DNA from 4 places in the Streptomyces sp. NPDC049915 genome. Region 2 is predicted to be linked to each of the others. Evidence: riboswitches for the same ligand, from Rfam matches in the RefSeq annotation. Region 2 holds a riboswitch; each other region holds the start of a gene.
What was found. A riboswitch is a leader RNA that binds a small molecule or an ion and turns the genes downstream of it on or off. The one in region 2 is predicted to bind cobalamin.
Positions count from the first base shown of each region.

Region 1 (7,733 bases), on a different contig from region 2:
AGGGCAAGGGCACGTTCGTCGCCAAGCCGAAGGTCTCGCAGGCGCTGCAGCTGACGTCGTACACCGAGGACATGCGCGCCCAGGGCCTGGAGCCCACCTCCCAGCTGCTGGACATCGGTTACATCACCGCCGACGACCATCTCGCCGACCTGCTCGACATCACCGCCGGCGGCCGGGTGCTGCGCATCGAGCGGCTGCGCATGGCCAACGGCGAACCGATGGCCATAGAGACCACCCACCTCTCGGCCAAGCGCTTCCCGGCGCTGCGCCGTTCCCTGGTGAAGTACACGTCCCTGTACACCGCGCTGGCCGAGGTCTACGACGTCCATCTCGCCGAGGCCGAGGAGACCATCGAGACCTCGCTGGCCACCCCGCGCGAGGCCGGTCTGCTCGGCACCGACGTCGGCCTGCCGATGCTGATGCTCTCGCGGCACTCCTTCGACCGGCAGGGCGAGCCGGTGGAGTGGGTGCGGTCGGTCTACCGCGGGGACCGCTACAAGTTCGTGGCGCGCCTGAAGCGGCCTTAAAGGCTCCGTCATATTCCGCCGGAGTCGCGGTCGGATAACGGTCCAGACCGTCAACGCCCGTTATGCGGACGAGGGGTTCCGTTCCTGCTGCACCTGACCTAGATTTCCTGCGCATTGCACAGGTGATCAGTGAGGGGACGGAACCGCGCGATGACGAATGCGCCAGATGTGTCCAGACCGGCGACGGTGACGCCCGTGCGCGTCGTCATCGCCCTCTGCCTTGTCGCGCCCTTCGTGGCGATGCTGTGGGTCGGAAGTTACGCGAAGGTGGACCCGGCGTTCATCGGGATCCCCTTCTTCTACTGGTACCAGATGCTGTGGGTGATCATCTCCACGGCGCTGACGGTCATCGCCTACCAGCTGTGGCGGCGTGACCAGCGCGCCCGTGCTTCCCAGAAGGGCGGTGCGGACAAGTGAAGGACGGCGTGAACGGCGTCGCACTCGGCGTCTTCATCTTCTTCTTCCTGCTCGTCACCGTGCTCGGCTTCCTGGCCGCGCGCTGGCGCAAGGCCGAGAACGAGCACAGTCTCGACGAATGGGGCCTGGGCGGGCGGTCGTTCGGCACCTGGATCACCTGGTTCCTGCTCGGCGGTGACCTGTACACGGCATACACGTTCGTCGCCGTGCCCGCGGCGATCTACGCGGCGGGCGCGTCCGGCTTCTTCGCGGTGCCGTACACGATCCTCGTCTACCCGCTGATCTTCACGTTCCTGCCCCGGCTGTGGTCGGTGTCGCACAAGCACGGATACGTGACGACCTCGGATTTCGTGCGCGGCCGCTTCGGCTCCAAGGGGCTGTCGCTGGCGGTGGCGTTGACCGGCATCCTCGCGACGATGCCGTACATCGCGCTCCAGCTCGTCGGCATCCAGGCCGTGCTGGACGTGATGGGTGTCGGCGGCGGCGAGAACACCAACTGGTTCGTCAAGGACCTGCCGCTGCTGATCGCGTTCGGCGTGCTGGCGGCGTACACCTACTCGTCGGGTCTGCGCGCCCCCGCGCTGATCGCGTTCGTGAAGGACGCGCTGATCTACATCGTCATCGCCGTGGCGATCATCTACATCCCGATCAAACTCGGCGGGTTCGACGACATCTTCGCCAAGGCGGGCCACGCGTTCAGCCAGGTCAACCCGGCCACCGGCAAGCCGCGCGGCGCGCTCGCCCCGCCGGAGGCCGGCCAGTGGACGTACGCGACGCTGGCGCTCGGCTCGGCGCTGGCGCTGTTCATGTACCCGCACTCGATCACCGCGACGCTGTCCTCGCGCAGCCGTGAGGTGATCCGGCGCAACACCACCATCCTGCCGCTGTACTCCCTGATGCTGGGCCTGCTCGCGCTGCTCGGCTTCATGGCGATCGCGGCCGGCGTCAAGGTGCAGAACACTCAGCTGGCCATTCCGCAGTTGTTCGAGAACATGTTCCCGGACTGGTTCGCGGGCATCGCGTTCGCGGCGATCGGCATCGGCGCGCTGGTGCCGGCGGCGATCATGTCGATCGCGGCGGCGAACCTGTTCACCCGCAACATCTACAAGGACTTCATCAAGCAGGACGCCACGCCGAAGCAGGAGGCCCAGGTCTCCAAGATCGTCTCCCTGCTGGTGAAGGTGGGCGCGCTGGTCTTCGTCCTCACCATGGACAAGACGGTCGCCATCAACTTCCAGCTGCTGGGCGGCATCTGGATCCTGCAGACCTTCCCGGCCCTGGTCGGCGGCCTGTTCACGCGCTGGTTCCACCGCTGGGCGCTGCTGGCCGGCTGGGCGGTCGGCATGGTCTACGGCACGCTGGCCGCGTACGGGGTGGCCTCGCCGACGCAGAAGCACTTCGGCGGCTCCGCGAAGGAGATCCCCGGCATCGGCGAGATCGGCTACATCGGCCTCACGGCGTTCGTGCTGAACGTGGTGGTGACCGTGGTCCTCACCTTCGTCCTGAAGGCCGTGAAGGCCCCCGAGGGCGTCGACGAGACCAGCCCGGAGGACTACACGGCGGACGCCGGCGACCCGGGCGTCCAGACCGAACTCCCCCCGGCCACGGCGGGCGCCGTAGGTCACTGACAGCGGAATCCCGACGGGCCGCCGGAGAAATCCGGCGGCCCGTCGTCGTACCCGTGGGGCACACTCGCCGTCATGGACATCGTGATCCGGCCCGTCGCACCCCACGAACACGCCGCCCTCGGTGAGATCACCGCCCAGGCCTATCTCCAGGACGGGCTCCTGGACTTCGCCGCGAGCGACCCCTACCTCGGCGAGCTGCGCGACGTCGCCAAGCGCGCCGCCGCGGCCGAGGTCCTGGCCGCCACAGCGGACGACACCGTCCTCGGCGGCGTCACCTTCGTACCGGCCGGCGGGCCCATGGTCGACATCGCGCGTCCCGGCGAGGCCGAGATGCGCATGCTGGCCGTCGCCCACGCGGCCCGCGGCCGGGGTGTCGGCGAGGCGCTCGTACGGGCCTGCGTCGAGCGGGCCCGGGCCGTCGACGGCTGCGGTCGGCTCGTCCTGTCGACCCAGCGGACCATGCACACCGCCCACCGCCTCTACGAACGGCTGGGCTTCGTCCGTACGCCCGAGCGGGACTGGAATCCCCTGCCGGAACTCGACGACATCACCCTGCTCACCTACGAGCTGACGCTGTGAAGCCACCGGGACACAACATCTGGGGGTGAGACGACAGCCCGGCACTAGATGTATGCTCATGCTCGCTGTCGCCGCAGGGGAATCCGGTGCGAATCCGGAACTGTCCCGCAACGGTGTACATGCGTGCTTCGCGCACGCTGGTTCAGTCCGAGGACCTGCCGACAGTGCACCCGGCCACCCGGCCGGTGTGTCCTGACGTCCGGGCCTCGTGGGATGGGCCGGTGGACGCGACGCCGCGTGCGCTCGTGTGCTGCCCCCTGCCCTCCGCAAGGCCCCGTGCCGAGCGAGGGAGAGCCCCACGTGACCATCGCGCCAGCCGATCCGGCCTCAGCCGGCCAGCGGGAGCACGACGGCCCCGGTGCCGCGCTGCTGCGCACCCTGACCGAGCTGACCACCGACCTCCCCGACGCCGACCCCGGCCGGGTCGCCGCCGCCGCGCTGCGCGGCCGCTCGGCGCACGCCGACGAGGCGGAGCTGCGGGAGCTGGCCACGGAGGCCGCCGCCGGACTCATCTCCGAGGACCCCGCCTACTCCCGGCTCGCCGCCCGCCTGCTCACCCTCACCATCCGCGCGGAGGCGGCCTCCCAGGGCGTCACGTCGTTCACCGGGTCGGTCGCCGTCGGCCACCGCGAGGGGCTCATCGCGGACCGGACCGCCGACTTCGTCCGGCTGCACGCCGAGCGACTGGACGCGCTGATCGACACCCACGCCGACGACCGCTTCGGCTACTTCGGCCTGCGCACCCTGCACAGCCGCTATCTGCTGCGGCACCCGATCACCCGCAAGGTGATCGAGACGCCCCAGCACTTCCTGCTGCGGGTGGCCAGCGGGCTCGCCGAGGACGACACCGTCCGCTCCGCCGAGGAGGTCGCGGCGCTCTACGGGCTCATGAGCCGCCTCGACTACCTGCCCTCCTCCCCCACCCTCTTCAACTCCGGCACCCGGCACCCCCAGATGTCGTCCTGCTACCTGCTCGACTCCCCGCTCGACGAGCTGGACTCCATCTACGACCGCTACCACCAGGTCGCCCGGCTCTCCAAGCACGCCGGCGGCATCGGGCTGTCGTACTCCCGTATCCGCAGCCGCGGTTCGCTGATCCGCGGCACCAACGGGCACTCCAACGGCATCGTGCCGTTCCTGAAGACGCTGGACGCCTCCGTCGCCGCGGTGAACCAGGGCGGGCGGCGCAAGGGCGCGGCCGCGGTGTACCTGGAGACCTGGCACTCCGACATGGAGGAGTTCCTGGAGCTGCGCGACAACACCGGTGAGGACGCGCGCCGTACGCACAACCTGAACCTCGCGCACTGGGTCCCGGACGAGTTCATGCGCCGGGTGGGCGCCGACGCGTCGTGGTCGCTGTTCTCTCCGGCCGACGTGCCGGAGCTGGTGGACCTGTGGGGCGAGGAGTTCGACGCCGCGTACCGCAAGGCGGAGGACGCGGGGCTGGCGAAGAAGACGCTTCCGGCCCGTGAGCTGTACGGCCGCATGATGCGCACCCTCGCGCAGACCGGCAACGGCTGGATGACCTTCAAGGACGCCGCCAACCGCACCGCCAACCAGACCGCGCTGCCGGGCCACGTCGTCCACTCCTCCAACCTTTGCACGGAGATCCTGGAGGTCACCGACGACGGTGAGACGGCCGTGTGCAACCTCGGCTCGGTCAACCTCGGCGCGTTCGTGGCCGACGGGGACATCGACTGGGAGCGGCTGGACGCCACCGTCCGCACCGCCGTCACCTTCCTCGACCGCGTCGTCGACATCAACTTCTACCCGACGGAGCAGGCGGGCCGCTCCAACGCCAAGTGGCGCCCGGTGGGCCTGGGCGCGATGGGTTTGCAGGACGTCTTCTTCAAGCTGCGGCTGCCGTTCGACTCCCCCGAGGCCAAGGCGCTGTCCACCCGGATCGCGGAGCGGGTCATGCTCGCCGCGTACGAGGCCTCCGCCGACCTCGCCGAGCGCAACGGCCCGCTGCCGGCCTGGGAGAAGACCCGCACCGCGCGGGGTGTGCTGCACCCCGACCACTACGACGTGGAGCTGACCTGGCCGGAGCGCTGGGCGGCGCTGCGGGAGCGGATCGCCGGGACCGGCATGCGCAACAGCCTGCTGCTGGCCATCGCGCCGACCGCCACCATCGCCTCCATCGCGGGCGTGTACGAGTGCATCGAGCCGCAGGTGTCGAACCTGTTCAAGCGCGAGACGCTGTCCGGCGAGTTCCTCCAGGTGAACTCCTACCTGGTGGCCGAGCTGAAGAAGCTCGGCGTATGGGACGCCCGCACCCGTGAGGCGCTGCGCGAGTCGAGCGGCTCGGTGCAGGACTTCGCCTGGATCCCCGAGGACGTGCGGCAGCTGTACCGCACCGCGTGGGAGATCCCGCAGCGCGGTCTGATCGACATGGCGGCGGCACGGACCCCCTTCCTCGACCAGGCGCAATCCCTCAACCTGTTCCTGGAGACGCCGACGATCGGCAAGCTCTCCTCGATGTACGCCTACGCCTGGAAGTCCGGGCTGAAGACGACGTACTACCTGCGCTCGCGCCCGGCGACGCGCATCGCCCGCGCCGCCCGCGCGCAGGCCACCGTCCCCGTTCCCGTCCAGCAGGTGACCTCCGAAGAGGCCGTCGCCTGCTCCCTGGAAAACCCCGAGTCCTGCGAGGCCTGCCAGTGACCACCCGTAACACGAACCTCCTCGACCCGGGCTTCGAGCTGACCCTGCGCCCCATGCGCTACCCGGACTTCTACGAGCGCTACCGGGACGCCATCAAGAACACCTGGACCGTGGAGGAGGTCGACCTCCACTCGGACGTCGCCGACCTCGCGAAGCTGACGCCGGCGGAGCAGCACCTCATCGGCCGGCTGGTGGCGTTCTTCGCGACGGGCGACTCGATCGTCGCGAACAATCTGGTGCTGACGCTGTACAAGCACATCAACTCCCCCGAGGCGCGCCTGTACCTGTCGCGGCAGCTCTTCGAGGAGGCCGTGCACGTCCAGTTCTATCTGACGCTGCTGGACACCTATCTGCCCGACCCGGACGACCGGGCGGCCGCCTTCGACGCGGTGGAGAACATCCCCTCCATCCGGGAGAAGGCCGGGTTCTGCTTCAAGTGGATCAACGAGGTGGAGAAGCTGGAGCGCCTGGAGTCCAGGGCCGACCGGCGCCGCTTCCTGCTGAACCTGATCTGCTTCGCCGCGTGCATCGAGGGCCTGTTCTTCTACGGCGCCTTCGCGTACGTCTACTGGTTCCGCAGCCGGGGCCTGCTGCACGGTCTCGCCACCGGCACCAACTGGGTGTTCCGCGACGAGACCATGCACATGTCGTTCGCGTTCGACGTGGTCGACACCGTCCGCAAGGAGGAGCCGGACCTCTTCGACGAGGAGCTCGGGCAGCAGGTCACCGACATGCTCGAGGAGGCCGTGGAGGCCGAGCTGCAGTTCGCGCGCGACCTGTGCGGCGACGGCCTCCCCGGCATGAACACCGACTCGATGCGCCAGTACCTGGAGTGCGTCGCCGACCAGCGCCTCACCCGCCTCGGCTTCGCTCCCGTCTACGGTTCGGAGAACCCCTTCTCCTTCATGGAGCTGCAGGGCGTTCAGGAGCTGACCAACTTCTTCGAGCGCCGCCCCTCGGCGTACCAGGTGGCGGTGGAGGGCACCGTCGACCTGGACGAGGACTTCTGAGCCGCGGCTACTTCAGGACCACGGTGTCCCCGGCCGACACGGCGAGCATGGTGGTCGACGTGCCGGGGCAGTACCAGCGCCAGTCGCCGGCCGCGGAGGCGGTGACCGTGGTGCTGAGCCGGCCGGTGCTGCCCGTTGTCACGGTCTTGACCGTGGTGTAGCGGGTGGTGCCGGCCTTGCGGAACTGGAGCTGGACCGGCTGCCCGGCGTAGCCCTGGTACCTCAGGCTCTCCCGGTTCGCCCGGCTGAGCGTTCCGGTGACGGTCAGCTGTCCGCCCTTGCGCACGGGCTCGGGCGCTGCGTCGTCGGTGAGTGTCGTGGCCCGCTTGACGGAGTACCGGGCGATGTTGTCGGAGATCCAGTAGTCGCCGTCGTTCGCTTTGACGGTGGCGTTGACCTGCCAGAGGCCGGCGACCCGGTTGGTGTCGATGTCGTCGCTCGCCGGCATCCAGGCGGGCGTGGCCTTCATGGTGGCCGTGCACACCGAGGTGGTCGCCGACTTCTTCGCGCAGGTCGTGCCGGACCACTCGATGAAGCCGTAGGCGTTCGACACGTTCATCGTGCTGACGCGGCTGACGCCCTTCACCCCGGAGTCGTCCCGGATGGTGAGGACGACCGGGAACGTGATCTCCTTCGCGGTCCCGATGCCCACGGGGTGACCGCCGTTGACGACGGCCCCCACCACCCGGATGTCCCCCCGCCCCTCGGCGTGGGCGCCGGTCGCGGTGAGGAGCACGAGGGCCGCGGCGCCGCTCGCCGTGGCCCAGGCCGCTCTTCGCCGGATGCCGTTGCTCATGTTTCCCTCCCCTGCGCTCGATCACCGTGATCGATTGCGTCAGCGGGACGTTACATGCGGGGTCGGACAGTGCGGTGTGCCTGGATGCGCGGGCTGGTCCGGCGGGGGCTCT
Region 1 covers NZ_JBFAMH010000002.1:385,460-393,192, forward strand. The annotation lists gene AB0J12_RS04135 (GntR family transcriptional regulator) at 1-527, shown strand, start outside; gene AB0J12_RS04140 (DUF3311 domain-containing protein) at 678-944, shown strand; gene mctP (monocarboxylate uptake permease MctP) at 941-2,572, shown strand; gene AB0J12_RS04150 (GNAT family N-acetyltransferase) at 2,645-3,151, shown strand; cobalamin riboswitch at 3,197-3,329, shown strand; gene AB0J12_RS04155 (ribonucleoside-diphosphate reductase subunit alpha) at 3,452-5,815, shown strand; gene AB0J12_RS04160 (ribonucleotide-diphosphate reductase subunit beta) at 5,812-6,825, shown strand; gene AB0J12_RS04165 (hypothetical protein) at 6,833-7,621, opposite strand; gene AB0J12_RS04170 (hypothetical protein) at 7,672-7,733, opposite strand, start outside.
Region 1: linked by a shared signal. The riboswitch ahead of AB0J12_RS04155 (ribonucleoside-diphosphate reductase subunit alpha) and the one ahead of AB0J12_RS17735 (HoxN/HupN/NixA family nickel/cobalt transporter) in region 2 are both predicted to bind cobalamin.

Region 2 (7,733 bases):
GGGATCGACCACGAGGAGGCCGCCGGCGAGGCCGCGTTCTACGGGCCGAAGATCGATGTGCAGGTGGCCGATGCGGCGGGGCGGGAGTCGACCCTGTCGACCGTGCAGATCGACCTCCATCAGCCGGAGCGGTTCGGCCTGTCGTACGTCGGCGCGGACGGGGCCAGGCACCGGCCCGTGATGGTGCACCGCAGTGTCATCGGCAGTGTCGAGCGGGTGGTCGCGCACCTGCTCGAACAGCACGGCGGTGCCTTTCCCGCCTGGCTGGCGCCCGTGCAGCTGGTCGTGCTGCCGGTGTCGGCGGAGCAGGAGGGGCGGGCCCGGGAGGTCGTGGAGCGGGCGGAGGCCGCCGGACTGCGGGCCGACGTCGCGGTCGAGGGGAGCCTGGGGGCGCGGATCCGGGCGGCGCGGCTGGTGCCGTACCAGGCGGTGATCGGTGCGCGGGAGGACGCGGCCGGGGAGGTGTCGCTGCGGCTGCGGGACGGGCGGCGGGCGGGGCAGGTGCCCGTGGCGGAGCTGGTGCGGCGGGTGGCGGAGGTGGTCGGGGCGCGCGGGATGGAGCTGTGGGGCTGAGCCGCCGGGGCGCTTATCGTCGGGGGACGACGGAAGGAGCTCCTGGTGGCCGGTCAACCCATCCCCGTGATCATCGACTGCGATACCGGTGTCGACGACGCCCTCGCCCTGCTGTTCGCGGTACGTCATCCCGGTCTGGATCTGCGCGCGGTGACGTGTGTCGCCGGGAACACGGACGTCGACGGGGTCGTACGCAACACGCTGACCGTGCTGGAGCAGGCGGGGGCGCCGCAGATCCCGGTGGGGCGGGGTGCCGAGCGGCCGTTGATCGAGCCGGCGCGTTCGGCCCGGCATGTGCACGGCCACGACGGCATGGGCGATCTGGGGCTGCCCGCGCCGGCCCGCCGGCCCGCCGACGTCGACGCGGTGACGCTGCTGCGGCGGGAGATCCTCGCGAGCGAGCGGCCGGTGACCCTGATCCCGACGGCGCCGCTGACGAACATCGCGCTGCTGCTGCGCACCCATCCGGAGGTGACCCGCAACATCGAGCGGATCGTCTTCATGGGCGGCGCGGTCACCACCGGCAACGCCACGCCGGTCGCGGAGTTCAACGTCTGGCACGACCCGGAGGCCGCGGCGATCCTGCTGACCGCGGGGGTGCCGATCACCATGTACGGCCTGGACGTGTTCATGCGGGTCGTGGTGCCGGGCAGCGATGTGCACCGGATGCGGGCGAGCAGTGAGCCCGGGACCCGGCTGGCCGGTGACCTGCTGGCCCACCGGCCGACCACGCAGGGCGGCGAGCCCGAGGCGGAGGAGGCGGGCGGCCTCGGCGACGCGGGCGCGGTGTGCGCGGTCGCCGATCCGGCGGGCCTGACGACGCGGCTGCTGCCGGTGGAGGTGTCCCTGGCCCCGGGTCCTGGCCGGGGGCAGACGGTCGTCGACCGGCGCCCGCGCCCCGGCGAGTCCGAGATCCACGAGGGCGCCCGCGAACAGCCCCTGGTGGACGTGGCGCTGGAGGTCGACGTCGACCGGTACGTGAAGCTGTACCTGGAGACCGTCGAGCGTTAATCGGCGGCGGAGGCCGCCCAGCGTTCCTCCACCCTGGCCAGCCTCCAGTACGTCAGCGCCACCGCCCACACCAGGACGAACAGGCCGACGATGAGATAGCCGACGCTGTCCAGGTCGATCCCGGCGATCCAGCCGGTGACGCCGTCGCTCAGGCCGAACTTGTCGTGCAGCACGCCGACCAGCTCGATGGTGCCGATGACGAACGCGACGGCGATGGACAGGCCGGTGATGGCGAGGTTGTAGAACACCTTGCGGACCGGATGGGAGAACGCCCACTGGTAGGCGAAGTTCATGAACGTGCCGTCCAGGGTGTCGAACAGGCACATGCCGGCCGTGAACAGCAGCGGCAGGCACAGGATGGCGTACCAGGGCAGTCCGGCGGCCGCGCCCGAGCCGGCCATCACCATCAGGGTGACCTCGGTGGCGGTCTCGAAGCCGAGGCCGAAGAGGAAGCCGAGCGGGTACATCTGGCCCGGCCGGGAGATCGAGCGGGTGAGGCGGCCGAGGAAGCGGTTCATGAACCCGCGCGAGTCCAGGTGCCGCTCCAGCTCGGACTCGTCGTACGTGCCCGCCCGCATCGACCGGAACACCTTCAGGATGCCGAACAGGGCGACCAGGTTGAGGGCGGCGATGAGGTACAGGAAGGTACCGGCCACGGTCGTGCCGAGGAAGCCGAGCACCTGGTGGGTGGTGGACCCCTCGTCGGTGACCCGGTCGGCGAGCTGGGTGCCGCCCGCGATCATCACCGCGAGGACGATCACCACGCTGGAGTGGCCGAGCGCGAACCAGAAGCCGACGGACACCGGGCGTTTGCCGTCGGCCATGAGCTTGCGGGTGGTGTTGTCGATGGCGGCGATGTGGTCGGCGTCGAAGGCGTGCCGCACGCCCAGGGTGTAGGCGGTGACGCCGAGGCCGATGCCGAAGGCCTTGGTGCCGACCTCGTAGTGGCCGGGTACCACGAGGAGGAAGAGGATCCCGAAGGCGACGACGTGCAGGGCGGCGATGGCGGCCATCAGCCCGGCGGTCTTCACGGTGTCCTCGCGGCGCCATGTGAAGGTGGCCTTCGCGGTCGTCGTCGGGGCAGGGTCGGGCAAGGTCATCCGGTCACGCTCCAGCACCTCGTGGATCTCTTCGTGAGCTGCCGTGGCCGGTCTCCTGGCTGACGAGGTGGTGCGTCCGCCGTCCCTGCCTTCCCGGTCGCACGACCAGTGGCCCGGCGTGAGCCGGACGGGACGAGAACTCCCCGATCACAGTGGCGAGGGCCGCGCCGGTTTCCCACCGGCTTCCCGAACACCACGGCCCGCCCACGGTAGGGGGGCCGAGGGTCTTCTGCATAGCTGCACAGCTGTGCAGGTATGCAAGATCACAATCGGGGCGGGAGAATGCGGGCATGCACCTCGTGCCCCCCGACCGCGCCGACCGCCGCACCATCGACGGTCACCGTGTCTGTGACGCCATCGCGGCCATCGGCGACGCCGCCCACGTGCGTGCCTGGGCCGACCGCTTCTCGCTGCTCGCCGACCCCAACCGGCTCGCTCTCCTGCTCGCCCTGCACCGCACCGGCCCCCTCGCGGTGTCCGACCTGGCGATCGCGACGGGCATGAACGACCCCGCCGTGTCGCAGGCCCTGCGGCTGCTGCGGGCGTCCGGGACGGTGGCGGGCGAGAAGCAGGGCCGGGTGGTCCGTTACCGGGTGGTCGACCCGGACGTGCGGACCCTGCTCGCGCGGTGCACCGCCGACGGCGCCTGACCCGCGCACACGGGCACGTTCCCTTGCGGGGTGAAGTGGACAGTCATCTCACTGTCGTGCCCGAACCGGCGAACGGAGACCGCGTGCCCGATCTCTCCTCCCGCGACCCCGACTGGTGGCGGCAGGCCGTCGTCTACCAGGTCTACCCCCGCAGCTTCGCCGACGCCGACGGCGACGGTCTCGGCGACCTGCGCGGGATCACCGACCGCCTGACCCACCTGGCCGCGCTCGGCGTCGACGCGCTGTGGCTGAGCCCGTTCTACCCCTCCGAACTCGCCGACGGCGGCTACGACGTCGCCGACCACCGTGCCGTCGACCCGCGCCTGGGCACCCTGGACGACTTCGACGCGCTCGTCGCCGAGGCGCACCGGCTGGGCCTGAAGGTCGTCGTCGACATCGTCCCCAACCACACCTCGCACCAGCACACCTGGTTCCAGGAGGCCCTGCGCGCCGGGCCGGGTTCGCGCGCCCGCGAGCGGTACGTCTTCCGGGACGGCCGCGGCGTCCACGGGGAGCTGCCGCCCTCGGACTGGCAGTCGGTGTTCGGCGGCAGCGCCTGGGAGCGGGTGCCGGACGGGCAGTGGTACCTGCATCTGTTCGCCCGCGAGCAGCCCGACCTGAACTGGGCCGACGAGGAGGTACGCGCCGACCTGCGCGCCACCCTGCGCTTCTGGGCCGACCGGGGCGTGGACGGCTTCCGCGTGGACGTCGCCCACGCCCTGGCCAAGGACCTGAGCGAGCCGCTGCGCGACCTCGGCGCACCCGAGCTGAGCGACGAGGCGGCCCTGACGGTGCTGCCCCCGGGCAGCCACCCCTTCTACGACCGCGACGAGGTGCACGAGATTTACCGGGACTGGCGCCGCCTGCTCGACGCCTACTCCCCGCCCCGCGCGGCCATCGCCGAGGCATGGGTGCCGGGGGAGCGCCGCGCGCTGTACGCCCGGCCGGACGAGCTGGGGCAGGCGTTCAACTTCGAGTTCCTGCAGGCTCCCTGGCACGCGGACGCGCTGCGCGAGGTCATCACCGCGTCGCTGGCCGGCGCCCGTGCCGTCGGCGCCACCGCCACCTGGGTGCTGTCCAACCACGACGTCGTGCGGCACGCCTCCCGGCTGATGCTGCCACCGGGCACCGACGACAACGCCTGGCTGCTGTCCGGCGGGCACGCGCCCCGGATCGACCCGGCGGCCGGGCTGCGCCGGGCCCGCGCCGCGACGCTGCTGATGCTGGCGCTGCCCGGCTCGTCGTACCTCTACCAGGGCGAGGAGCTGGGGCTGCCCGAGGTCGCCGAGCTGCCGGCCGAGGTCCTCCAGGACCCGATCTGGGAGCAGACGGGCCATGTCCGCAAGGGCCGCGACGGCTGCCGGGTGCCGCTGCCGTGGACGGTGAGCGGCCCGTCGTACGGCTTCGGGGCGGGCGGCGCCTGGCTGCCGCAGCCGCCGTCCTTCGCGTCGTACGCCGTGCAGGCGCAGGACGGCACGGAGGGCTCGACGCTGGAGCTGTACCGGGCCGCGCTGAAGCTGCGCCGCAAGCTGGCGCAGGGCGAGGAGCTGCGGTGGGCCGAGGACGTCCCGGACGGTGTGCTCGCCTTCACCCGGTCGGAGGGCTGGCGGTGCGTCGTCAACCTGTCGGAGCGCGCGGTACCCCTGCCGGCCGGCGAGGTCCTGCTCGCCGGCGCCCCGCTGGAGGACGGCCGGCTCGGCCCGGACACCACGGTCTGGCTGGGTTAGGCCCTGAGGTCTGGATCATCCCGGCGTCGCGGGTCCTAGCGCACCGTCGGGGACGGGTCGCCGGGCAGCGGGACCGGGGTGGCCGTCGCGGTCGGGGGCGGGGTGAGGACGACCTGCGGCTGGCCCCCGGGCGGGGGCGGCGGGGTGACGTCGTTCGAGGGCAGCTTCGGCGGGGCGGTCTGCTGGAAGAGGGCCTGGTCGAAGTTGACCAGGCCGGTCTTCTCCATGACCGTGATGTGGTCGAGGACGGTGTCGTTGGCCTGGTCGGCCAGCGCGCGCACCAGCGTGTTCTTCGTCGTGGAGCGGATCTTCGCGATCGTGTTGAAGATCGAGCCGTGCGTGATGCGCAGGATGTTGGCGAAGTCGGAGTCGAACTGCCGGCCGCTGTCCGCGTTGAGGGTGGCGATGAAGCCCTGCTGCTGCGGGCTGGGCAGGTTGGGCAGGGTGATGTTCAGCATGGGCGCGACCCTGCGGCAGGTGGTGTCCAGCGCCGCGTGCCCGTCGATCAGGTGCCGCCCGGCCGTGAGGACCGCCTTGTCGGTGCTCTTCTTCAGGGCCATCTGGCCCACGGGGTACTCCCACAGACCGGCCGCGCGCACCTTCACCACGAAGTCCCGGTCCCCCTCGGTGAGCGGCCCCCACTGAGTGTTGGCGATCACCCGTGAGGTGTCGCTGGACACCGTCTGCACGCCGAGCATGGCCGGATAAGCGAGCGCAACGAGGGTCAGACCGAGGGCTCCGCCCATGAAGAGGGTTCCCGTCGCTTTCCGCGAGAGTCGCACCGTGCCTCCTGTCACACCGTCCGGTCGGACGCACAGGAGTACGCAACGAACGGCGGTTGTGTTCGGCGGGGACCGAAAAAATCTTCCTTGACGGCGGTCGGCTCACGTTTTATGCAGGAAGGGAGGTGAAGCCCGCAGCCCCGCAGCTACGGCACCCGAGAAGGGAGAGCCCGATGGCGCGTTCGGTCGGAATCGATCTCGGCACCACGAACTCGGTGGTCTCGGTCCTGGAGGGCGGCGAACCCACCGTCATCGCCAACACGGAGGGGGCCCGCACCACCCCGTCCGTCGTCGCCTTCGCCAAGAACGGCGAGGTGCTCGTCGGGGAGGTCGCGAAACGGCAGGCCGTGACGAACGTGGAGCGCACGGCCCGGTCCGTCAAGCGGCATGTGGGCGACCACGCCTGGCGGTTCCCGGACAGCGGCGACATCGACGGCAGGCGGTACACCGCGCAGGAGGTCTCCGCGCGCGTGCTGCAGAAACTCAAGCGGGACGCGGAGGCGTACCTGGGCGAGGACGTCACGGACGCCGTGATCACCGTGCCGGCGTACTTCGACGACGCCCAGCGGCAGGCCACGAAGGAGGCCGGGGAGATCGCCGGCCTGAACGTCCTGCGGATCGTCAACGAGCCGACGGCGGCGGCGCTGGCGTACGGGCTGGACAAGGGCAACGACCAGACGGTGCTCGTCTTCGACCTCGGCGGCGGTACGTTCGACGTGTCGCTGCTGGAGATGGGCGACGGTGTCATCGAGGTCAAGGCGACCAACGGCGACACACACCTCGGCGGCGACGACTGGGACCAGCGGATCGTCGACCACCTCGTCACCGGCTTCAAGAACAACTACGGCGTCGATCTGTCGAAGGACAAGATGGCCGTGCAGCGGCTCCGGGAGGCCGCGGAGAAGGCGAAGATCGAGCTGTCCTCGTCGACCGAGACGAGCATCAACCTGCCCTACGTCACCGCCTCCGCCCAGGGTCCGCTGCATCTGGAGGAGAAGCTCACGCGGGCGCAGTTCGAACAGCTGACGGCGGATCTGCTGCAGCGCTGCAAGGGGCCGTTCCAGAACGCGGTGCGCGACGCGGGGATCTCGGTCAAGGAGATCGACCACGTGGTGCTGGTCGGCGGATCGACGCGGATGCCGGCCGTGACGGAGCTGGTGAAGGAACTGACGGGCAAGGAGCCGCACAAGGGCGTCAACCCCGACGAGGTCGTGGCGGTGGGGGCGGCGCTGCAGGCCGGTGTGCTCAAGGGTGAGGTCAAGGACGTCCTGCTGCTGGACGTCACCCCGTTGTCGCTCGGTATCGAGACCAAGGGCGGCATCATGACCAAGCTCATCGAGCGCAACACCACGATCCCGACCAAGCGCTCGGAGATCTTCACGACGGCCGAGGACAACCAGCCGTCGGTGACGATCCAGGTCTACCAGGGCGAGCGGGAGATCGCGGCGTACAACAAGAAGCTCGGCATGTTCGAGCTGACCGGTCTGCCGCCCGCGCCGCGCGGGGTGCCGCAGATCGAGGTGGCGTTCGACATCGACGCCAACGGGATCATGCACGTCTCCGCCAAGGACCTCGGCACCGGCAAGGAACAGAAGATGACCGTCACCGGCGGCTCCGCACTGCCGCGGGACGACATCGACCGCATGGTGCGGGAGGCCGAGCAGCACGCGGAGGAGGACCGGCGCCGGCGCGAGGCGGCGGAGACCCGCAACCAGGGGGAGCAGCTCGTCTACCGGACGGAGCAGCTGATCCGGGACAACCCGGAGAACATCCCCGCGGACGCCAAGAGGGAGACGGAGGAGGCGCTGGCCGAGCTGAAGGAGGCGCTGAAGGGCGAGGACACGGGGGCGATCCGCTCCGCGGTCGACAAGGCGGCTCAGGCGGCGCAGA
Region 2 covers NZ_JBFAMH010000009.1:71,366-79,098, reverse strand. The annotation lists gene thrS (threonine--tRNA ligase) at 1-573, shown strand, start outside; gene AB0J12_RS17740 (nucleoside hydrolase) at 619-1,584, shown strand; gene AB0J12_RS17735 (HoxN/HupN/NixA family nickel/cobalt transporter) at 1,581-2,684, opposite strand; cobalamin riboswitch at 2,712-2,897, opposite strand; gene AB0J12_RS17730 (metalloregulator ArsR/SmtB family transcription factor) at 2,975-3,334, shown strand; gene AB0J12_RS17725 (glycoside hydrolase family 13 protein) at 3,418-5,061, shown strand; gene AB0J12_RS17720 (DUF4142 domain-containing protein) at 5,097-5,807, opposite strand; gene dnaK (molecular chaperone DnaK) at 6,017-7,733, shown strand, end outside.

Region 3 (7,733 bases), on a different contig from region 2:
CGACCCGGCAACCGATGTTGGTGTGCGCACCCTGTTGACAGCCCTCGCCGGCTACCTATCATCAATCCCTGTCCGTCAATACGACCAATGTTCGATATTTCGACCATCTGTCTCATGACAGGTGCATGACCGGCTCCCTCGTCCGGCGGCTGACTCCGCCCCCCACTCATCCCAGGAGACCGTGCATGTCTTCCCCCTTCACCCGCTCGAGGCAGGGCTCGCTCGCCCTGTTGGCGCTGGCACTGGCCATGGTGACCGCCCTGCTCGGCGGCCGCGCCTCCGCCGACGCGCACGCCGCGGCCGCCGGCACGCGCCCCTGCGACCTCTACGCCTCCGGGGGCACCCCCTGCGTGGCCGCACACAGCACGACCCGCGCGCTGTACTCCGCGTACAGCGGCCGCCTCTACCAGGTCAAACGCGCCTCGGACGGCGCCACCCGCGACATCGGCGCGCTCGGCGCGGGCGGCTACGCCGACGCCGCCGCACAGGACTCCTTCTGCGCGGGCACGAGCTGCCTCATCACCGTCATCTACGACCAGTCCGGCCGCGGCAACCACCTCACCCAGGCGCCGCCCGGAGGGTTCTCCGGCCCCGCCGCCGGCGGATACGACAACCTCGCCGAAGCGTCCGCCGCGCCGGTCACCGTCGGCGGCCACAAGGCGTACGGCGTCTTCATCGCCCCCGGCACCGGCTACCGCAACAACCACACCAGCGGCATCGCGACCGGAGACCAGCCGGAGGGCATGTACGCGATCCTCGACGGCAGCCACTACAACGGCGGTTGCTGCTTCGACTACGGCAACGCCGAGACCAACAGCCGGGACAACGGCAACGGCACGATGGAGGCCATCTACTTCGGCAACATCAAGGTGTGGGGCTACGGAACCGGCAACGGCCCCTGGGTGATGGCCGACCTGGAGAACGGCCTGTTCTCCGGCGTCAACCCGGGCTACAACGCGAACGACCCCAGCGTCAGCCACCGGTTCCTCACCGCGATCGTCAAGGGCGGCTCGAACAAGTGGGCCATCCGCGCCGGCAACGCGCAGTCCGGCGGACTGTCCACCTACTACAGCGGACCGCGCCCCAACGCCTCGGGCTACAACCCGATGAAGAAGGAAGGCGCCATCATCCTCGGTATCGGCGGCGACAACAGCAACGGATCCGCCGGCACCTTCTACGAGGGAGTGATGACCTCCGGCTACCCGTCGGACGCGACCGAGAACGCCGTGCAGGCCGACATCAATGCGGTCGGCTACACGGCCCCCGCACCGGCCGGCGGCCTCACGGCGGGCGCCAGGGTGTCGCTGCGGGCCACCACGTCCTGCTGCACCGGCGAGTACCTCCGGCACGACAGCGCGGACAGCAACGCGGCCATCTCGGCGGTGTCGTCCTCCAGTTCCTCCGCCGACAAGGCGGCCGCCACCTGGATCGTGCGGGCCGGTCTGGGCGACGCCTCCTGCGTCTCCTTCGAGTCCGCCGACAAGCCGGGCCAGTACCTGCGCCACTACGACTTCCGGCTGCGCGTCGACACCATCGACAGCAGCGCGCTGTCCCGGCAGGACGCCACGTTCTGCCCGCAGACCGGTCACAACGGGCAGGGCGTGTCGCTCCGGTCCGCCAACTACCCCGCCGACTTCCTGCGCCACTACGAACACGCCGTCTACATCGCCGGTGACGGAGGATCCCACGCCTGGGACAACGCCGCACTCTGGGCCGACGACACCAGCTGGGCCGTAACCACCCCCTGGGCCTGACGCGTACCCGGGGCGGGTGGGGGCACTCGGCCGAGGCCCCCACCCGCCCCCCGCGCGCCGCGGAGGGCCCCGACGGAGGAGGTTCCCGTGTGCCGCCTGTTCGGCCTCAGCAGCGCTCCGCGACGGACGCACGCCACCTTCTGGCTCCTGGACGCCCCCGACAGTCTCAGCAAGCAGAGCCACCGCGACCCCGACGGCACCGGCCTCGGCCACTTCACCGCCGACGGCACCCCCCGCGTCGCCAAGGCACCCATCGCGGCCTACCGCGACCGCGCCTTCGCACGGGAGGCCCGGCAGGAGGAGTCGGCGACCTTCATCGCCCATGTGCGCTTCGCCTCCACCGGCAGCCTGGATGTCCGTAACACCCATCCCTTCGAGCAGGAGGGGCGGCTCTTCGCGCACAACGGGGTGATCGAGGGCCTCGACGCACTCGACGACCACCTGGGGGAGGACCGCTCACTGGTCCGGGGCGACACCGACTCCGAGCGCTTCTTCGCCCTGATCAGCCGGGAGACCCGACGACACGACGGCGACGTCACCACCGGCATCCGCCAGGCCGCCCGCTGGATCGCCGAGCACCTGCCCGTCTACGCCATGAACCTGATCCTCATCACCCCACAGGAGCTGTGGGCACTGCGCTACCCGGACACCCACGGCCTGTACGTCCTGCAGCGCCCGGCGGGCGGCCAGCACGGCAGCAGGCACCTCGACCACAGCGGCAGCGACGGCCGGATGCGCGTCCACTCGGCGCCCCTCGCCGACCACCCCGCCGTCATCGTCGCCAGCGAGCGCATGGACGACAACCCGCACTGGCGCCCGATGGAGTCCGGTGAGCTCCTCCACGTCGGCCCCGATCTGCGCACCACCCACCGGGTCGTCCTGCCGGACCCTCCGGCCCACCGGCTCACCCTCGACGATCTGCATCCCGACGCGGCAGCCTCGCAGAAGGCCGCCTGATCCGTCCCTCATGACGCCCGGCCCGCCGTCCGGCTCAGTCCGCCGCCCCCGGCCCGGTCGCCCCGGCCCGGTCCGAGAGGAAGATCACGCCGGGCCAGGCCGTCTTGGCCATGCACGCGTCACGCGGTACGGTCTGTCCGATATCGACGACGGCGAGACGGAAGCCGGTGGGAATCCGGCACGGTCGCGCCACTGTATGCGAAGCCCTGAGGAGGGGTGCTCGCGAGTCAGACCCGTGGCCGTCGTCCAGTGCACCACCGAGATGGGACGCGAACTCCCAGAGGAGGCCCTGCCATGGCCCAGCACGTCGCCCAGCCGACTGCCACCACCCCCGCTGTTCCCGCCACGCTGCCGTTGAAGGCGATCGCCCCCTGGGCGGTCTTCGCCGGCGTCCTGATGCTGGTCCTGCTGTACTTCGTCGGCGCCGAGCAGGGCGCCACCGCCGTGTTCGACGGCACGGACGTCCACGAGTGGGTGCACGACGCCCGCCACCTGCTCGGTTTCCCCTGCCACTGACGTCAGGGACGCCGCGCACCCATGAACTCCGCAACGGTAAGAAACCTCCTCGTGCGGGGCATGCTCGCCGGCCTCGCCGCCGGCGTGCTCGCCCTCGTCGTCGCCTACCTCCTGGGTGAGCCCAGCGTCGACAAGGCGATCGCCTTCGAGGACGCCCACTCCCACGAGCACGAGATGGAGGCCGTCTCCCGGTCCCTGCAGTCCACCGCCGGTCTCGCCACCGGTGTCCTGGTCTACGGGGTCGCCTTCGGCGGCATCGCCGCGCTCGCGTACGCCTTCGCCCTCGGCCGGGTCGGCCGCTTCGGTCCGCGGGCCACCGCACTGCTGCTGTCCGGCTGTGCGCTCCTGACCGTCTACGTCGTGCCGTTCCTGAAGTACCCGGCCAATCCGCCGTCGGTCGGCGACCCCGACACCATCGGCAAGCGGACCACCCTCTACTTCCTGATGATGCTGCTCAGCGTCCTCCTCGCGGTCGCCGCCACCCTGGTGGGCAAGCGGCTCAAGGCGGTCATGGGCACCTGGTGGGCGACCACCGTCGCGGTGGCCGCGTTCGCCGCGGTGATCGGCCTGGCCTACCAGTTCCTACCCGCCGTCAACGAGGTGCCGAAGGACTTCCCGGCCGCCCTGCTGTGGCGGTTCCGGCTCTCCGCGCTGGGCATCCAGACCGCGATGTGGGCCGGATTCGGCCTGCTCTTCGGCGAGTTGGCCGAACGCCTGCTGAACCCCGGGCCGGCGAAGGCCGACACCGGGCGAACGGTTCCGGCCGCGCACTGACTCGTTCCGGACGACGAAGGGCCCTGCGGAACCATCCGCGGGGCCCTTCGTCGCATCCGTGCGCACTCAGCGTGGCGAAGGTGTGTCCGACGCGGCCAGGTGCCGCCCGAGCCGGAGATTCCAGCGTCCCGAGCGGCCGCTCAGCTCGGTGACGGTCAATGGCGGTACGTCGAGCCGCCAGAAGGCCGCCGCGCCCAGCCCCAGGGCGTGCACGACCGCGGCCCGAACCACCTCCGGCTCGACCACGGCGACCGTACGGCCGTCGAAGTCCCGTGCGCCGTCCAGCCAGTGGCCGACCCGCACGCACAACTCGTGCACGGACTCACCCCCGTGCGGCGCGCTGTCGGGATCGGCGAGCCAACGGGCCACCGCCTCCGGCTCGGTGGCGCCCACCTCGTCCAGGGTCAGACCACGCCAACGGCCCACGTCCCAGGCCCCGAGCTCCGGCGTCCGCGCGCCGTCGAGGCCGAGCGCCTCCGCGGTCTGCCGGCAGCGCACACCCGGCGACGTCAGCACGCGGGCGGCAGGGGGAAGGGACCCTGCTGCGGCCCGGGCCCGGGCCGCTCCCACGTCGTCGATCGCGTCACCGTCGTCGAAGCGGGCCTGCCGCAGCGACGGGCTCGAGGCGGGCGAGACGAAGAGAACACGGCTGGTCACCTGGCTGCTCCGGCTGTGGCTGTCATGGGGTGGGGGTGCGGTGCGGGTGCGAAAGTAGCACCCGTCCGACGCGCAGCTTCCGCGCCGGTGCGCGCCGTACAGCCCGCGTCACGGCGGGCCACGGCAGGTCCTCAGCCCTCGCCGGCGGGGCTACGGCGTGGCCTCGTCCAGAAGTTGCGGACCGTTGTTGCGGGTGTTGTTCACGGCAGGGGAGACGGGGCGGGCGTCGAGGTGACCGCCGGCGGGCTGGGTGAGCAGGGCGCGCAGCTCCTCGGCGTCGTCGTGACGGGGGTCGAGCCAGGCGGCGTAGTGGTCCGGGGTGAGGGCGAGCGGCATGCGGGGGTGGACCCGGCCGGCCGCGTCGGTGGCCTCGGTGGTGATGATGGTGCAGGTCGTGAGCCAGGCGGCGGGGTCGTCGTCGTTGTCGACCTCAGGGTTGCGCCAGTACGCGTAGAGACCGGCCAGTGCCATGATCTGCCCGTCGGCGGGGTGGATGAAGTACGGCTGCTTGCGCTTCTTGCCGGTGGTGGCGTCCTTGGCCTCGGTCCACTCGTAGAAGCCGTCGGCGGGGAGCAGACAGCGGTGCCGGGCGAAGGCGCGGCGGTACGCGGGCTTCTCGTGGACCGTTTCCATGCGCGCGTTGATCATCCGGGAGCCGACGGACGGGTCCTTGGCCCAGGACGGCACCAGCCCCCAGCGCAACGGCCGCAGCTCCCTGCGCGGGGGAGCACCGGAGCCCTCGGCGCGAGGGGCGCGTTCCAGGACGCCGTAGACGTCGTCGGTGGGGGCGACGTTCCAGCTGGGCGCCAGAGTCTCGTCGGGCCGCCACTCGGCGACGTGGAAGAGGTGGCTGAGGTCCTGCGGACTGCGGGTGGAGACGAAGCGGCCGCACATAGGGCCACTGTGCCATGCCGTTCTGCCCGTGCGAGAGACCTGGGGAGCTGCCCGGCGCATGTCGCCGCCGCAGCCGCCCGGGCGTGTGCAGGGTGCCCGCGTGGCGGCGTCACCGTGTCACCGCGTCGGCGGCTTGGTCGCGTCCCGGGCCCGCTCAGAACGGACTTTGCCGTGACAGTCCTGCCGGCACGGGTCGCGCGCGTCTTCCTGTTCCCTCTCCGTCTCCCGCGGGCGCACGCCGATCGAGAGACCGGGGGACACGCCCCTGAGCCACAATGCCCGCATGACAGATGATCACTCCCGGGCCGCGGCCCGTCCGCTGCTGCGCCGCCCTGCGGAGGGCGAGCTGATAGACGTCGCCGGTGTCGCGCACTTCTTCCGCCTGACCGGTGAGCACACGGGCGGACACTTCGCCTTCGAGGAGTTCACCCTGGCGCCCGGAACCGTCGGCGCCCGACCGCACGTGCACGACGGGCACGACGAGTACTTCTACGTGCTCGAGGGTGAGCTCACCCTCCACCCGGGGACGGGGAGGTGACAGCCGGCCCCGGGGATCTGCTCGCCGCGACCCGTGGCACCCCCCACGGCTTCCGCAACGCGGGCCCGGTCACCGCCCGCGCCCTGTGTCTCTACACGCCCGCGGGTTATGAGAACTACTTCCGTGACGTCCACGCCGCGGTCACTGCCGGAGCCGAAGCAACCGACGAGCTGCTGGCCGAATTCCGCAGCCGGTACCGGACCAGCTCCTACCCCCAGCCCTGATCCCCCTGACCGGAGAAAAGCCGCCCCGCACCATTCCCCTAGCATGTCCGGACTCGCGGTGATGGATTTCATCGCTCCCACCCACTGAACCCATAACGAATAAATTGGCCGAATAGATTGATATCTAGAGCGTTGCGGAAATTTCCGCGCACAAACGACAGCAGTCCGTTGATCGCGTGGCGTCAACGGCGAGTGATGCTGTGGGGCGCAGCGGGTCTGGCCGCTCTCGGACTCCTCGTCGCGCTGGAGATCACCGCGCGCCACTACGGCCAACCGGGACCGATCACCGACCAGCTGAGCGGTGTGATACTCGCGCCGAAACCGGGACCGCTGTACGGCGGCCTGGCGCTGATGATGGTCGTGCTCACCTGGCGGCAGCGCTTTGTCGCCGCCGGCGTCGCGATCGGCATAGACGTCGTCTTCGTGCTCGTGCGATGGGCGGCAGGCGTCAAGATGACCGACGGGCACAGCTTCGGCAACGGCGCGCTGTGGGTGATGCTGGGCTGCGCCGTCATCGCCGTGACGCGCCGCACCGGCGCCGAACGCGTCCTGCTGCTCAAGGGCGTCGGGCTGGGCCTGCTCCTGGTGGCCGGCCGCAAGACCGGCGACACCTGGCTGCTGGTCACGGCGAAGGCCCACCCGTCGGTGCTCGACCCGTATGTGGCGACCGCCGATCACGCACTGGGCAACCCGTCGTGGGTGGCAGGCAGGATCCTGGCGGCCACCGATCCGGTCGGCAGCCCTGTTCTCGCCGTGATCTACGCGCAGCTGGCGGTCGCCGCGATCGTCGTCGCTCTGTACCAGCTGCGGAACGTGGTGGCCGAGCGCCGCTTCCCCCGCCACCATCTGGTGCGCACCTTCCTGGTGATCGGCCTCCTCGGCCCGGCCATCTACATGATCTTCCCGGTGGTCGGTCCGGTCTTCGCCTACGGCCCGGGCGCCTCCGGCACCGGTGGCGTGCAGTGGGCCGTGGCCGATGTGTGGCCCCACACACCGCCGCAGATCACCGCGTTGCACCCGGTGTCCTACGACGACCTCACGCCCCGCAACTGCATGCCCAGCCTGCACACGGCGTGGGCCACCGCGATCTTCATCCATACCCGGCAAGGCCCACGCATCCTGCGCTACGCGGGCGCGTTCTGGCTGACCGCCACACTCTGCGCCACGCTGGGCTTCGGCTATCACTACGGCGTGGATCTCGTCGCCGGCGTGGTGTTCGCGCTCACCATCGAGGCAGGACTGCGCGCCGCCGACCGTGGCTGGGACCGTGCAGGAATCGGACTGGTCGTCCACGGCACCGCGGTCTTCGCCGCGCTGTTGCTGTCGTACCGCTTTCTGCCGATGGAGATGGCCGGACACCCGGGGGTGTTCGGGCCGCTTCTCATTCTGGCGATGACCTCGGTGATCTACGGCTACGTC
Region 3 covers NZ_JBFAMH010000003.1:157,248-164,980, forward strand. The annotation lists gene AB0J12_RS05530 (alpha-L-arabinofuranosidase B) at 186-1,754, shown strand; gene AB0J12_RS05535 (class II glutamine amidotransferase) at 1,842-2,711, shown strand; cobalamin riboswitch at 2,825-2,969, shown strand; gene AB0J12_RS05540 (CbtB-domain containing protein) at 3,006-3,227, shown strand; gene AB0J12_RS05545 (CbtA family protein) at 3,249-4,001, shown strand; gene AB0J12_RS05550 (histidine phosphatase family protein) at 4,068-4,658, opposite strand; gene AB0J12_RS05555 (SOS response-associated peptidase) at 4,809-5,552, opposite strand; gene AB0J12_RS05560 (cupin domain-containing protein) at 5,836-6,090, shown strand; gene AB0J12_RS05565 (hypothetical protein) at 6,087-6,314, shown strand; gene AB0J12_RS05570 (phosphatase PAP2 family protein) at 6,510-7,733, shown strand, end outside.
Region 3: linked by a shared signal. The riboswitch ahead of AB0J12_RS05540 (CbtB-domain containing protein) and the one ahead of AB0J12_RS17735 (HoxN/HupN/NixA family nickel/cobalt transporter) in region 2 are both predicted to bind cobalamin.

Region 4 (7,733 bases), on a different contig from region 2:
GCGCCACTCGGTCTCGCCGAAGTGGTTCAGGCCGTCCGGAGGGCGGGGGGCGCCCAGGTCGCCGCGGTAGGCGAGGGCGAGCACCGGGAGGCGCAGCCGGTTCAGCATGCCCATGACGTTCATGGGGAGCTCCCGGGTGGTGGCGAGGCCGTGCACGGCGATCACCCAGGTGTCCCGGGCGGCGGGAACGAACCAGGCGGGCAGCGGGCCGAGTTCTCCGGGCACGTCGACGTCGGCGTGCTCCAGGCCGAGGGCGGCCCGGGGGTCGCCGACGTGCAGGTTCGCGGTGAGCCACACTTTGTCGCCCGGTTCCAGCGTGCCGTGCGTGACGCGCTCCAGACGCCGTACGACGGTGTCGGCGGTGTGCTCGGCGGAGTCCAGGACCTGGCCCACGACCGCGTGACTGCCGTCGCCGGCGAGTCCGTAGGTACCGGGGCGCAGGGTGGCCAGGTCGCGGGTGAGCGCGATCCGGCCGGCGGCCGTGGCATGCACGGTGAGCCGGGGCTCGGTCGGCAGCGGCCGGCCCGGCGGCGCCTTGAGCGCGGCGTCGCTGGCGAGTCGGCCGGCGACCACGGCTGCGGCCCCGGCACCCATCACGGCGGTGACGGCAGCGGCCGTCGCTTTGACAGTGCGCACGGGAACCAGTTTCCCGGCGTGGTCCGTCCCAAGCCACCGGAAGTGACATGCGGAGTGATCAACCCGGTCCTCGCCGCCACCGCGCCGCGCTCACCCCCGCTGCCCGTACCCCCGCAGCCGCTCCCCCACCTCCGCCAGCTGCTCCTCGGTCAGCAGGCTCGGGGCGAGGCCCGGGACCGAGGACGCCGTCAGCCACAGCCGGCACATCCACTCCAGCTGGGCGGTGCGGTCGTAGGCCTGGTCGAGGGTGGCGCCGTAGGCGATCGTGCCGTGGTTCTGCAGGAGGCAGCCGGTGCGGCCGGTCAGGGCCCGCAGCATGTTCTCGGCCAGCTCCTGCGTGCCGTACGTCGCGTAGGGGGCGACGCGGACCGGGCCGCCGAGGGCCGCGGCCATGTAGTGGACGAGCGGGAGCTCCGGCACGAGCGTCGAGACCGCCGTGGCGTGGACGGCGTGCGTGTGCACCACAGCCCGGGCGTCCGTGGTGCCGTATACGGCGAGGTGCATCGGCAGCTCGCTCGTCGGCACCAGGATGCCGCGCACCTGCCGGCCGTCGAGGTCGACCGCCGTCAGGTCCTGCGGCCGCAGCCGGTCGTAGGGCACGCCCGACGGCGTGACCAGCACCAGGTCACCGACGCGTACCGAGACATTGCCGGAGGTGCCCACGACCAGTCCGTCGGCGACGGTCCGGCGCGCCGTGGCGACCAGATCCGCCCAGGCCAGGGCCTCCCGCTCGGCGTCGTCCCCCTCGTCGGCCACCCGTCCGCCCCGCCGTTCCCACCGCTGCTCCGTCATGCCGCGATCCTGCCAGCCCCGGGTGACGGAAATCTCCTCCCCGGACCCGCGCACGGCCACGACGCCCCGCGCCGGGCACCCGGCCCGTGTGCCGCCCGGGCCGTGGGCGGGGGAACGGAGCAGCGACCCCCTCTTTCCGACATCGAGACGCCCGACTCAGTTCACCTTCCGTTCACCCACGTTACCTACGTTCGACCCGCCAATGACTTCGAACGAATGCCTGGGTAAATGGAAAGCTTCTCGCTGATCCTCGCGATTGTGGTCGTCACCGCTCTCGCGTTCGATTTCACGAACGGTTTCCACGACACCGCCAACGCGATGGCCACCACCATCTCGACCGGCGCGCTGCGGCCCAAGATCGCCGTGGCCATGTCCGCCGCCCTCAACCTCGTGGGCGCCTTCCTCTCCGTGGAGGTCGCCAACACGATCTCCAAGGGTCTCGTCGACGAGAACGGCATCCGTCCCGAGGTCATCTTCGCCGCCCTGGTCGGCGCGATCCTCTGGAACCTGCTGACCTGGCTCGTGGGCCTGCCCTCCAGCTCCTCGCACGCCCTCATGGGCGGTCTGATCGGCGCCACCGTCGCCTCCGCCGGCTTCGGCGCCGTCCACGGTGACGTGCTCGTCACCAAGGTGCTGCTGCCCGCGGTCGCCGCCCCGGTCGTCGCCGGCGTCGCGGCGATGGTCGCGACCCGTCTGTCGTACACGCTGGGCAAGAAGGCCGACGGCAAGGCCGCCCAGAAGGGCTACCGGGCCGGCCAGATCGCCTCCGCGGGCCTGGTCTCCCTCGCCCACGGCACCAACGACGCGCAGAAGACGATGGGCATCATCACCCTCGCCCTGGTCGCGGGCGGCGCCGTCGCGCCCGACTCCGACCCGCCCACCTGGGTGATCCTCTCCGCCGGCCTGGCCATCGCGCTCGGCACCTACATCGGCGGCTGGCGCATCATCCGCACCATGGGCAAGGGCCTGACGGACATGCAGCCGCAGCAGGGCTTCGCCGCCCAGACCAGCGCGGCCACCGCCATCCTCGCCTCCTCCCACCTCGGCTTCTCGCTGTCCACCACGCACGTCGTCTCCGGCTCCGTGATGGGCGCGGGCGTGGGCCGCAAGGGCGGCGTTGTGCGCTGGTCGACCGCGACCCGGATGCTCGTCGCCTGGGTGCTGACCCTGCCGGCCGCCGCGCTGGTCGGCGCGCTCGCCGAGTACGTCACCGGCTTCGGCGCCTGGGGCACCGCGCTGGTCGCCGTCTTCCTGGTGTCCGCCAGCTTCGGCATCTGGAAGGTCTCCCGCCGCGAGGTCGTCGACCACACCAACGTCAACGCCGTGGAGGAGGAGCCGGCCGGCGTGGTCACCACCGCGATCGCCGCCGTGACCCCGCCTCCGGCCGCCGGCCCGGCGGTCACGGACGGCCTGACGGCCACCATCCCCGCCCCCGCCGCCGCGACGGCGGAGCAGCCGGCCACCGCGAATCCGGCCCCGGCCGTCTGACCGCCGCTTTCGGGTACGAAGGAAGAGAAGCAGCATGAAGATCGACTGGGCGGCCCTCGGCTCCGTCTTCGGTGTCAGCCTCATGGTCACCGTGGGTCTGGTGGCCCTGTTCACCCTCGGCATCATGGGCCTGTCCCGCCGCGAGCGGGTCCAGGCGCAGGGCGGTTCGGCCGCCCTCACGGTCACCGGCGCGTACGCCTGCTTCGCGGCGTGCGCGGCGGCGGTGGCGTACGGCATCAGCCTGATCGTCGCCTGACCGGCCTCATCGACGAAAACGCGGGGTGCCCGAGCGGCACCCCGCGTTCCTTTGTGACCTGGCAGGTCGTCTCCGTGTGGGCCTGCCCACACTCCTCCGCCCCAGGTCAAGGGCAAGTTGACGGCCCTCTGACAGCCGTGGTGGACTGCCGGAGCCAAGTTTGCGGCGTGCAGGAGAGGAAGCCGGTGGAAGTCCGGCGCGGTCCCGCCACTGTCACCGGGGTGAGCAACCCCGGGAGCCAGGAACTCTCACCGCCGAACCTCCTTCGAACCAGGGCGCGGACACCCTGAGTGAGGACATGACGCCATGCGCGGCTGCCGGTTGAGGACCAGGCCCATCAGCGACGCTCCGCTCGACCCCACGGCCGGCTGAGCCCGATGCGAGCCGAACGCGTCTTCGCGTACGGCGCCGCCGCCGGCCTCCTCGGTGACCTCCTCCTCGGTGATCCGCGCCGCGGGCACCCGGTCGCCGTGTTCGGACGGGCCGCGGACGCCGTCGAGCGCACCCTGTGGCGCGACCACCGCGGCTGGGGCGCCCTGCACACCGCCGTCTGCGCCGGAGGCGCCGTCGCGCTCGGGGGCGTGGCCGCCCGCTCGGTGCGCCGCTCCCCCGCCGCCTCGGTCGCGCTGACCGCCGCCGCCACCTGGTCCGTGGTCGGGGGGACCTCCCTCGCACGCGAGGCCGGCGCCATCGGGCGCGCCCTGGAAGCCGGGGACGTGGAGGCGGCGCGGGCCCGGCTGCCCCATCTGTGCGGCCGTGACCCGCAGGCGCTGGACGCCGACGGGATCGCCCGGGCCGTGGTCGAGTCGGTCGCCGAGAACACCTCCGACGCCGTCGTGGGCGCGCTGGTGTGGGGCGCCGTCGGCGGGGTGCCCGGGCTGCTCGGGTTCCGGGCCGTCAACACCCTGGACGCGATGGTCGGTCACAAGTCGCCGCGGCTGCGGCGCTTCGGCTGGGCCTCCGCCCGCCTCGACGACGTGGCCGGCTGGCCGGGCGCCCGGCTGACCGCCGCCCTCGCCGTGCTCACCGGCCCGGACCGGCGTGGCGCCGTACGGGCGTGGCGGGCGGACGCGGTGAAGCACCCGAGCCCCAACGCGGGCCCCGTGGAGGCCTCCTTCGCGGGCGCGCTCGGCCTGCGGCTGGGCGGCACCCTGTCGTACGGCGGGCGCGTGGAACACCGGCCCGTGCTGAACCCGCAGGGGCGCGCCGTCGGGACCGAGGACATCGCGCGGGCGGTACGGCTGTCCCGGCGCGTGAGCTGGCTGGCGCTCGGCGTGTGCGCGGGCGCACGCCTCATCCGGAAGGGGCGTGATCGATGAACGTCATCGGGAAGGGGCGCGATCGATGAACGGCGGTCTCCTCGTCGCCGGCACCACCTCCGACGCCGGCAAGAGCGTCGTGACCGCCGGGATCTGCCGGTGGCTGGTGCGGCAGGGCGTGAAGGTGGCGCCCTTCAAGGCGCAGAACATGTCCCTGAACTCCTTCGTCACCCGCGAGGGCGCCGAGATCGGGCGGGCGCAGGCCATGCAGGCCCAGGCCTGCCGGATCGAGCCGACCGCGCTGATGAACCCGGTGCTGCTCAAGCCCGGCGGCGAGCAGAGCAGCCAAGTGGTGCTGCTGGGCAAGCCGGTGGGCGAGATGAGCGCACGCGGCTACCACGGCGGACGCCAGCAGAAGCTGCTGGGCACGGTCCTGGAGTGCCTGGCCGAGTTGCGGGGCACGTATGACGCGGTGATCTGCGAGGGGGCGGGCTCGCCGGCCGAGATCAATCTGCGCCGGACCGACATCGTGAACATGGGCATCGCGCGGGGCGCGCGGCTGCCCGTGCTCGTCGTCGGCGACATCGACCGCGGGGGCGTCTTCGCGTCCTTCTTCGGCACGCTCGCCCTGCTCTCACCCGAGGACCAGGAACTGCTCGCCGGCTTCCTGGTGAACAAGTTCCGCGGTGACGTCTCCCTGCTGGAGCCGGGCCTGGACATGCTGCACGGTCTCACCGGGCGGCGCACCTACGGCGTCCTGCCCTTCCGGCACGGGCTCGGCATCGACGAGGAGGACGGCCTCAGGGTGTCCCTGCGCGGCACCGTCCGCGAGTCGGCCGTCTCCCCGCCCGTCGGCGAGGACGTCCTGCGGGTCGCCGTCTGCGCGATCCCGCTGATGTCCAACTTCACCGACGTGGACGCGCTGGCCGCCGAACCGGGCGTGGTCGTGCGGTTCGTGGACCGGCCGGAGGAACTGGCCGACGCCGACCTGGTGGTGATCCCGGGCACCCGCGGGACGGTGCGGGCGCTTCAGTGGCTGCGCGAACGCCGCCTGGCCGACGCCCTGGTGCGCCGGGCCGCCGAGCAGCGGCCCGTGCTCGGCATCTGCGGTGGTTTCCAGATCCTCGGTGAACACATCGAGGACGAGGTCGAGTCGCGCGCCGGCGCCGTCGACGGGCTCGGCGTGCTGCCCGTGCGGGTGCGGTTCGCCCGCGAGAAGACCCTGACCCGGCCGGACGGGGAAGCCCTCGGTGAGCGGGTCGAGGGGTACGAGATCCACCACGGCATCGGCTCCGTGACGGGAGGGGAGCCCTTCCTCGACGGCTGCCGCGTCGGCCAGACCTGGGGCACCCACTGGCACGGCTCGCTGGAGTCCGACGGCTTCCGCCGCGCCTTCCTGCGCGAGGTGGCCGCCGCCGCGGGCCGCCGCTTCGTGCCCGCGCCGGACACCTCCTTCGCCGCGCTGCGCGAGGAGCAGCTCGACCGGCTCGGCGACCTGATCGAACAGCACGCGGACACGGACGCGCTGTGGCGGCTCATCGAGTCCGGCGCGCCGCAAGGACTGCCTTTCATTCCACCGGGAGCGCCCGCATGAGCACAGTGTTGTTGTTGTCCACCGCCGACACGGATCTGCTGGCGGCCCGGGCCTCCGGTGCGGACTACCGGATCGGCAACCCGACCCGCGTGGACGTCGCCGAGGAGCTCCCGGCGCTGATCGAGGGCGCCGACCTCGCCGTCGTACGGCTGCTGGGCGGCAAGCGGGCCTGGGAGGACGGGCTCGCCGCGCTGAAGGCGTCCGGCATCCCGACCGTGCTGCTGGGCGGCGAGGCCGTCCCGGACGCCGAGCTGATGGCCGAGTCGAGCGTGCCGGCCGGCGTGGTCGCGGAGGCGCTGCGGTACCTGGTCGAGGGCGGTCCCGGGAACCTGCTGGAGCTGTCGCGGTTCCTGTCGGACACCGTGCTGCTGACCGGTGAGGGGTTCGACGAGCCGCACACGATGCCGGAGTACGGCGTCCACGGCTCGTACGCGCTCAAGGACGGCCGTCCGACCGTCGGGGTGCTCTTCTACCGCGCCCATGAGCTGAGCGGCAACACCGCCTTCGTGGACACCCTGTGCGAGGCGATCGAGGCGCAGGGCGCCAACGCGCTGCCCGTGTACTGCGGTTCGCTCCGCGGCGCGGACCCGGGGCTGTACGGACTCCTCACGCGCGCCGACGCGCTGGTCGCCACCGTGCTCGCGGCCGGCGGCACGCACGCCTCGCAGGCCTCCGCGGGCGGCGACGAGGAGGCCTGGGACATCGGCGCGCTCGCCGACCTCGACGTCCCGGTGCTGCAGGGCCTGTGCCTGACGTCGTCGAAGAGCGCCTGGGAGGAGTCGGACGCCGCCCTGTCCCCCATGGACGCGGCGATGCAGGTCGCCATCCCGGAGTTCGACGGCCGGCTGATCACCGTGCCGTTCTCCTTCAAGGAGCAGGGCCCGGACGAGGTCCCGGTGTACGTCGCCGACCCGGAGCGGGCCGCGCGCGTCGCCGGCATCGCCGTGCGGCACGCCCGGCTGAAGCACAAGCCGAACGCCGAGAAGAAGATCGCACTGGTCTTCACCGCGTACCCGACCAAGCACTCCCGCGTCGGCAACGCGGTCGGTCTGGACACGCCCGCGTCGGCGGTGCGGGTGCTGGACGCGCTGCGGGACGCCGGGTACGCGGTGAGCGGGTACCCCTCCGGCGGTGACGAGCTGATCCACCGGCTGATCGAGGCCGGCGGCCACGACGTGGAGTGGCTGACCGAGGAACAGCTGGCCACCGCGCCCGCGCGGGTGCCGCTGGCCGACTACCGGGCGTGGTTCGAGAAGCTGGACCCCGAGCTGCGGGACGCGATGACCGAGGCGTGGGGCGAGCCGCCGGGCAGTCTGTACGTCGACGGCGACGACATCGTCCTGGCCTCCCTGCAGTTCGGGAACGTCGTCGTGATGATCCAGCCGCCGCGCGGCTTCGGCGAGAACCCGATCGCGATCTACCACGACCCGGACATGCCGCCGTCCCACCACTACATGGCGGCCTACCGCTGGCTGGACAACAGCTTCGGCGCGGACGCGATCGTGCACATGGGCAAGCACGGCACGATGGAGTGGCTGCCGGGCAAGGGCCTCGGCCTGTCGGGCGGGTGCGCCCCGGACGCGGTCCTCGGTGACCTGCCGCTGATCTACCCGTTCATCGTCAACGACCCGGGCGAGGGCACCCAGGCCAAGCGGCGCGGGCACGCCACGGTCGTCGACCACCTCGTACCGCCGATGGCCCGCGCCGA
Region 4 covers NZ_JBFAMH010000023.1:50,503-58,235, forward strand. The annotation lists gene AB0J12_RS30190 (alpha/beta fold hydrolase) at 1-636, opposite strand, end outside; gene AB0J12_RS30195 (class II aldolase/adducin family protein) at 727-1,428, opposite strand; gene AB0J12_RS30200 (inorganic phosphate transporter) at 1,657-2,916, shown strand; gene AB0J12_RS30205 (hypothetical protein) at 2,951-3,172, shown strand; cobalamin riboswitch at 3,297-3,443, shown strand; gene AB0J12_RS30210 (cobalamin biosynthesis protein) at 3,550-4,491, shown strand; gene AB0J12_RS30215 (cobyric acid synthase) at 4,517-6,025, shown strand; gene cobN (cobaltochelatase subunit CobN) at 6,022-7,733, shown strand, end outside.
Region 4: linked by a shared signal. The riboswitch ahead of AB0J12_RS30210 (cobalamin biosynthesis protein) and the one ahead of AB0J12_RS17735 (HoxN/HupN/NixA family nickel/cobalt transporter) in region 2 are both predicted to bind cobalamin.